Regions from separate parts of the Cytobacillus sp. IB215316 genome, predicted to be linked through region 1. Evidence: a T-box and tRNA genes for the amino acid it is inferred to sense, from the RefSeq annotation. Region 1 holds a T-box; the other holds one or more tRNA genes.
The links. A T-box is a leader RNA that pairs with one kind of tRNA and senses whether it is charged. The one in region 1 lies ahead of alaS (alanine--tRNA ligase), so its partner is inferred to be a tRNA-Ala.

Region 1 (4,112 bases):
GATCGCCAGATAATAAATATCCTACAACTTGGTTAATTGGATTGTAACCTTTGTCTTGCAAAGCATCATAAACTGTAAAAAGTACATCTTTTACATTTGTTTCGACAGGTTCTTCTGAAAAATTAAATTGCATTGTTTTATCGAACGAGCTCATTATATGCACCTCACCCTCAAGATCCGACTGTTGAATCTGTCAAGTTTTTCATACTTACATTGTACACTAAATATATAAATTATAAAACGGATTTAACCCATTCTTCAACATAGTTTAATGCACTTTCAAGTTTATTAGGGTCTTTTCCACCTGCTTGTGCCATATCAGGTCGACCACCACCGCCACCGCCACAGCGTGTAGCTACTTCTTTGACTAATTTGCCGGCATGGTAGCCCTTTTGAATTAAATCCTTAGTAACACCCGCTACTATATTCACTTTATCATCATTAATAGCACCTAAGACAACAACGGCTGAGCCTAGATTTTGTTTTAATTCATCAACCATTGAGCGTAAATTATTCATATCTGCTGCATCTACTATACTCGTTAGAATCGAAACTCCATTCACATCTTTAACTGCATTGACTAAATTACTTGCTTCGATATTTCCTAACTTTGCCGATAAGGATTCATTTTCACGCTGAACCATACGTAATTCGGATGTCAAAGATTCAATTCTGCTCGTAACATCCTTCGGATTTACTTTTAATTTGTTTGCAGCTTCATGTAATAACTGAACTTGCTCATTAATTACTTGATATGCCCCTTGACCAGTAACGGCTTCTATACGCCTTGTTCCAGCACCAATACCTGATTCTGAAATAACCTTGAATAAACCGATGACTGAGGTATTCGGTACATGGCAACCACCACATAGCTCTAAACTGTAGTCACCTACTTGAACAACACGTACAACCTCTCCATATTTTTCACCGAAAAGTGCCATTGCACCCATTTCTTTTGCTTCGTCAAGTGATTTATAGTCAATTTGAACTGCAATGCTTTTCCAAATTTGTTCATTAACGATAGACTCTATTTGATCCAATTCTTCCTGTGTCACTTGACCAAAATGTGAAAAGTCAAATCGCAGACGATCAGCATTTACCAATGAACCAGCTTGATTAACATGTTTTCCTAATACATCTTTCAACGCTTGGTGGAGAAGGTGAGTAGCCGTATGATTCTTAATAATATTTAACCGTTTTTCTTCATTTATTTTCGCTTCAAATGCTTGACCTTTTTGTAGTGTACCTTTTTCAACGATAACATGATGAATATTTTGTCCATTTGGAGCTTTTTGCACATCTTTTACTTTTAATACAGTATCTTTATTTTCAAATAATCCCTGGTCAGCAATCTGCCCACCGCTTTCAGCATAAAAAGGTGTTTTATCAACGATAATTTGTGCCTCTTGCCCTTGTTCTATACGTTCAACAAAGTCACCATCTTTAACGATTATTTCAATTTTACTTCCAGCCTTTGTTTGTTCATAACCAACAAAGTTACTTTCAACCTTAACGTCACCTAACACTCCGCCTTGCACTTGCATTGAATCAACATCTTGACGAGCAGCACGAGCTCGTTCTCTTTGGAGCTCCATCTCTTTTTCAAATCCTGCATGATCAACCTTCATATGTTCATCTTCTGCATATTCCTCAGTAAGCTCAACTGGAAAACCGTATGTATCATATAAACGAAACACATCTGTTCCAGAGATTGTATCACTGCCATTTTCTTTCTCTTTTTTAATTACACTAGCTAAAATCGTTAAGCCTTCATTAAGCGTTTCATGGAAACGTTCTTCTTCATTTTTCACAACTTTTTGAATAAATTCAGTTTTCGCCTTTACTTCTGGATAAAAATCAACCATGATTTCTGCTACGGTTGGTACAAGCTCAAACATAAACGGTCGTTGGATATTAATTTTCTTTGCGTAACGCACAGCTCGACGTAATAAACGACGCAATACATAACCTCTTCCTTCATTTGATGGAAGTGCACCATCACTTACAGCAAAAGTAACTGTGCGAATATGGTCAGCAATTACTTTAAATGCAACATCTTTTGAACTGTCTTGACGGTATTTTTCATTTGAGATATGCTCTGTCGCTTCTATAATTGGCATAAAAAGATCCGTATCAAAGTTGGTTGGGACATCTTGGATAATTGAGCACATGCGTTCAAGTCCCATACCTGTATCAATATTTTTCTTTGGTAGAGGAGTATAAGATCCATCAGGATTATGATTAAACTGTGAAAATACTAAATTCCATACTTCTAAATAGCGCTCATTTTCTCCACCTGGAAATAATTCAGGGTCATTGGGATCATTCCCAAATTGCTCACCACGATCATAAAAAATTTCTGTATTTGGTCCACTTGGCCCTTCACCAATATCCCAAAAATTCTCCTCTAATCGAATTATACGTTCTTTCGGAACACCAACTTCCTTATTCCATATTTCAAACGCTTCATCATCTTCTGGGTGGATCGTGACAGAGAGCTTTTCTGGATCAAACCCTATCCACTTATCACTTGTTAAGAATTCCCATGCCCAATGAATTGCTTCATTTTTAAAATAATCTCCTATAGAAAAATTCCCCAACATTTCAAAGAAAGTATGATGACGAGCTGTTTGCCCAACGTTTTCGATATCATTTGTTCGAATCGATTTTTGGGCATTACAAATTCTAGGGTTATCTGGAATAACTCTGCCATCAAAATATTTCTTTAATGTAGCAACACCACTATTTATCCATAACAGCGTTGGGTCTTCATGTGGCACTAATGAAGCACTTGGTTCTATTGCATGGTCTTTTTCCTGAAAAAAATCTAAAAACATTTGGCGTACTTCTGCAGAGTTTAGTTTCTTCATGTTAATATCTCCTTTTAGAAATTGTTCAATAAAGCACTGAAAAAAATATTTCACTAATTGAACACACTTTAATAATGGCTCTTTCCGAAAGCTATGTTGTTAATGTCACCGAATTAGAAAATAAAAAGAGTTTAATACGTTTCACATCTTTTTAAGAAGAAAAGATGCCACCAACGAAAGTGGTGTACGTGTTTATTACTAATTCGAAAAACAACAAACATTGCGAAAACAGCCTTAAAAATATAAAAAACCCCCATCCCAAAAGCAGGGACGAGAGTTATACTCGCGGTACCACCCTGATTATGAACAATTTCGAAAAGCGTAAATTCCACACCATTTCTGGTAAATGACAAGCGCCTTACAGAAAAATATGTTTGTTCATCACTCATGATAAGCCGTAACGTGGCAAAACGGCAGGGTTTATCTGCACTCAAGATTAGCTTTCTGTTATCCTTCACCTAGAATTTCTTTCAGCCTAAAGGGAAATTCCTCTCTGATTTTATCATTACATAAGGTGGACTATAACATACTCGATCCGTCATCGTTTTCCGTATTATAATGCGAATTATAGACAAGCAAAACTTATTTGTCAATGATTCATTAAATATGTTTTGGCATGAAGTATCGTAACTTTTAGTATCGCTAAAAAAGGAACAGCAACTATTAAACCTAATACACCAGCAATCTCTCCCCCAACTAACAGTGCAAACATTATAACAATAGGGTGCATATGCAGGCTTTTTCCTACAATTAGTGGTGATAATACATTACCTTCAATAAATTGTAAAACAAGGACTAAACCGGATACGAATAGAACCATCTTCATTGAGATAGTCGCTGCGATAATAACGGTTGGAATTAAACCAATAATTGGTCCAAAATAAGGAATAATATTCGTAACCCCTATGATGCTTCCTAGTAGCAAAGGGTATTTCATTTTGATTAACCAAAAACCAATTGTTGCAATAATTCCGATCGCAAAGCACACAAATAGTTGCCCTCTAATGTAATTACCAAGTGATTCATCAACCCCTTTTAAAAATTCTTTCCCGGGGGTACGAAATTTTTTTGGTGTTATGTACCATATTGCCTTATTTATATCTGGGTAATCTTTAAGCATATAGAAAACTAAAAACGGAATGATAGCAATTAAAATAATATAGTTCAGCAATCGTTTCATACTGTTTAATAACTTTGTAACTAGTAATGCACTCTCTTTCTCAATTGATTGTAGCCCTTCCT
Region 2 (4,112 bases), on a different contig from region 1:
AATTTCCCATTAGGTGTAAAGGCAAAAGCTTCTGGACGTATATTTACGGGCACAGTTGCAATAACTGAGTGTGTTTTGGTATCTATAGCTGATACGATATTTGTCCCACTAATAGTCGCATAGGCGAGTTTTCCATCAGGTGTGAAAGATATATCAACGTTTTGTGAGAAGAAACCAGCAGTACTACCAATTTGCATAGTAGCGATTATGGAATGTGTTTTTATATCAATGGCGGATACTAAACTAACTGCATTAGTTATATCTGTAATTAAAACATAAGCGAGTTTTCCGTTCGGAGTGATGTTAATATTAGTTGGAATATTACTAAAAGGGATTGTGGCGATTGTGGAGTGTTTTTTAATATCAATAACAGACACAGAACCTGAGTTACCAATGTCATCGTTGTTTACTACATAAGCCAAAACCATCATACTTACCTCCTTACAAATGTGCAATCCTCATTCATGAATATAGATCAAGAGTTAGCCTGGACTGGGAGTAGGATTAGGAATTTCAAAAGGCAAACGGTACGTTGAGGCGTGTACTTGGTCGCATGTGGTAGTGATGTTTGTATGGGCTGTGAATAAGAGTTAGATAGACAGGATATACTGACTTACTGGTTGATAAGCCTTTTCGGACTCCCTCCGAAAACAGCCCCGTTCGCATTGAGTGGGGCTAATTCGGTGTGAAGGCCAAATTAAATGGATTAGTACCAGCTGGAATGGAGGCGATGATAGAGTGCGTTTTAACGTCAATGGCTGTTACAGTGCCCGGGTTATTATTATTCGGGAGATATGCTAATTTTCCATCGGGAGTGAAATTGATAAAAAGACCAGTACCGGATAAAACGTCGGTATCTATGTTAGAAATAATTATGTGTGTTTTCGTATCAATAACACAGATAGCATTAGTCACGTTATTACTTATTACTGAAAAATAAGCAAATTTTCCATCGGGTGTTACAGAGACATCAAATACAAGGCCTCCTGTCTGAATCGTCGCAATTACGCTATGCGTTTTAACATCGATGACTGACACAGTGTTATCAAATATATTAGTGACGTAAGCAAGCTTTCCATCTGGTGTAAATGCTACTCTAAACGACATGATTCCAACTGAAATAGAAGCAATAACAGAATGCGTCTTTACATCGATAACTGAAACTGTAGAAGGGTCATTTCCATTAGAGCCAGTTACATAAGCGAGTTTACCATTGGGAGAAAGTTTTGTATCTTGCAGGGTTCCTTCAACATTTATAGTTGCTATAACGGAATGAGTTTTCACGTCAATAACGCATACAGTACTCGGATTTGTCACATAGGCGAGTTTTCCATCAGGAGTAAACGAAATATAAAATGGGCCATCACCAACCTCCACAGTAGCAACCACACTGTGTGTTTTTACATCAATTACCGAAACTACAGTATCTCCACGTCCCGTCACATAAGCAAGTTTACCATCAGGTGTAAATTCAACGAAAGCTGGCCTCGCACCCACTTGAACAGAAGAGATAACGCTATGAGTTTTCGTATCAATAACGGATACAGTCACACCACCACTATTGGTGACATAAGCGATTTTACCGTCCGGTGTGAATGCAACATCTTGAGGATTCATACCGACTGACATTGTAGCAATCACGCTATGAGTTTTCGTATCAATAACCGAGATACTACCACCGTCTATATTTGTTACATAAGCCAGAACCACCGAGCGACCGACCTCCTTTACTAATTCGTATGTTTTAATATATGCTCAAATATTAATCGTGAGTATTGAAAAAGCCCCGTTCATAATTAAACGGGGTAAATTACTAGTTCAGCAAGGCGAAGCTTTCCTTCGCTACATATTATTTATGTTCCAAGGCTTGCCGATGTTTGTATTAATAACTAATGTAGCAAAATTCATACCAAAATTCCTTCAGTAAACCACACTTGTGGCCTTTTTCCCATGTTCAATTACGTTTTTAACCGCATTCTTAATCATTTGTTCGCTAAATTTCAGATTCATAATGAAAGTCCACGATTAATTCTCCGAATGTGTCATAATTTGTTCCTCCATTTGCTACGTATTACTTACGCAACAAAAGGGCCTTATTTTCGCTAGCACTATGCAGCGTGGACAATAGGAGCTGTTTTCTGCCCCAAGCTAGCGGTAAGTCATTGGACATACAAAATCCCGCCAATGTTGATGTGACGGGATTTTTGTAAGTTTTATCGTATAATGGAGCATAGCGGGCTCGAACCGCTGACCTCTACACTGCCAGTGTAGCGCTCTCCCAGCTGAGCTAATGCCCCTTATATGGAAAATGATAGCATGAATTCTGAACATAGATCAATAGCCATATTTTTAGAATGTAAAGTGACGTTACAGGCTCTCTATTTCAATACTGCTCACACCTGGGATTTTTTGAACTGTATAGTACACATCTGTTGTATAGCGTTTTTGATCGACGGTTATTTTCATTTGGATCAACTTAGTTTCTTCAGAATCTTTAATCCGAATATGCTTTAGTGTGATTTCTTCCTGTTGAAGGCTAGTAAGTATGTTTGAAACTTGGGTATTGTCTTGAACGATGAGTTTAAGTAGAATTTCTTTTTCACGTAGTTTTTTTGGACCTAGTAAGCCAATTAAGATGGGTACGATTTCAACACTAATGATGAGTAAGATAACGCCTGCAATTGCTGCCCAATAAAAGCCTGCTCCTACAGCGATACCTATGCCAGCAGCTCCCCATATCATTGCAGCTGTCGTTAATCCTGAAATACTGTCATTTCCTCTCCGTAATATAACACCAGCACCTAAAAAGCCAATCCCTGAAACGATTTGAGCAGCTAAGCGCAATGGATCCATTGTGATGCGATTGCTGTCCGGAAATTGGTAAGCAGACTCAATTGATACAATCGTTAATAAACAACTTACAATAGATATAACAAGACTTGTCTTTAACCCAACGGGTTTCCTCTTCAATTCCCGCTCTAAACCTATAATCAAGCCTAAAATGGCGGATAAGCCTAGTTGTAACAAATGAGAAGTTTCAATCATAAAGCATCACCTTTAGATAAGTATTTTAGAAGAGAAATATACATTCGTATGTTAAAATATTTTACAAGTACAGTATTTGTAATGATAAGAATTTTCTAATCATTTAGATATTACTTAAGGGATTGAGCATTCAATAGTTTTTTTTACATCGCTTGTTGTTAAACGTATTAATACTTAAGCATGGAAGCAACTCTAACTCAAAAGGCTGACTCAAGTAACAAAACTATTTAACAATTTCTAATTTAATAACAATAGTAACAATGTTAACGAAAAGAGCCAATTAATAAAATATACGATTTTATTTAGGAGGCATTGGATGAATATTTTGATCTTTGGTCTTGTGTCATATTTACTTGGTACGATCATGACAGGCCTTTTTGTAACCAAGTTTTACGCAGGTGTTGATATACGAGATCATGGAAGTGGAAATATTGGTGCGCGTAACACCGGACGTATTGTTGGAAAAAAAGGTTTTATTCTTACGTTCTGTGGTGATGCATTAAAAGGAGCAGTTGTTGTTGGAATTGCAAAACTGCTGTCATTTTCACTAGAATTTCAATTGCTTTGCCTACTACTTGTTGTAATAGGTCATATTTGGCCTATCACACTTCGTTTCAAGGGTGGAAAGGGAATATCAACATTATTAGGTGGATTGATTGTGTTTGATGAGCTAATTTGTTTATTGTTGTTAATATTCTTTTTCGTTTGTTATTTAGTTATGCGTAGTTTTACACTTGCTGGTTTAGCCGCAATTTCTTTGTTGCCACTAATATTGTTATTTCTAAATTATTCAATACTGAGTGTTGTTATTGCAATATTTATTGTTTTAATTATTATTTTTGCTCATAGAGATAACATTTCCTTGAAATGGAAAAAGTAGGTATTAAAACTTAAGGTGTCGATCCAAGATAAAGAAAAGTTAATTATATATTTCCCGTTATTAATAACCTCATAATTTATAAACGGAGCTGATGGATATGGGATACATTTATAAAGTTGCAAAAAACGCTGATGAATTGAATCAAATTCATTCCTTAAACTATGAAACTTTTGTAGAGGAAATTCCA

Region 2: it has a tRNA-Ala gene. The T-box ahead of alaS (alanine--tRNA ligase) is inferred to sense a tRNA for this amino acid. The anticodon was not compared.

Annotation. Positions count from the first base shown of each region.
Region 1 is NZ_JAXBMC010000001.1:352,766-356,877, reverse strand. Features, by position in the region: gene SLH48_RS01575 (IreB family regulatory phosphoprotein) at 1-154, opposite strand, end outside; gene alaS (alanine--tRNA ligase) at 234-2,870, opposite strand; T-box leader at 3,134-3,421, opposite strand; gene SLH48_RS01565 (AI-2E family transporter) at 3,460-4,112, opposite strand, start outside.
Region 2 is NZ_JAXBMC010000003.1:389,640-393,751, forward strand. Features, by position in the region: gene SLH48_RS08925 (cytochrome D1 domain-containing protein) at 1-428, opposite strand, end outside; gene SLH48_RS08930 (cytochrome D1 domain-containing protein) at 676-1,710, opposite strand; tRNA gene SLH48_RS08935 (tRNA-Ala) at 2,225-2,297, opposite strand; gene SLH48_RS08940 (MgtC/SapB family protein) at 2,368-3,045, opposite strand; gene SLH48_RS08945 (glycerol-3-phosphate acyltransferase) at 3,362-3,925, shown strand; gene SLH48_RS08950 (aminotransferase class V-fold PLP-dependent enzyme) at 4,023-4,112, shown strand, end outside.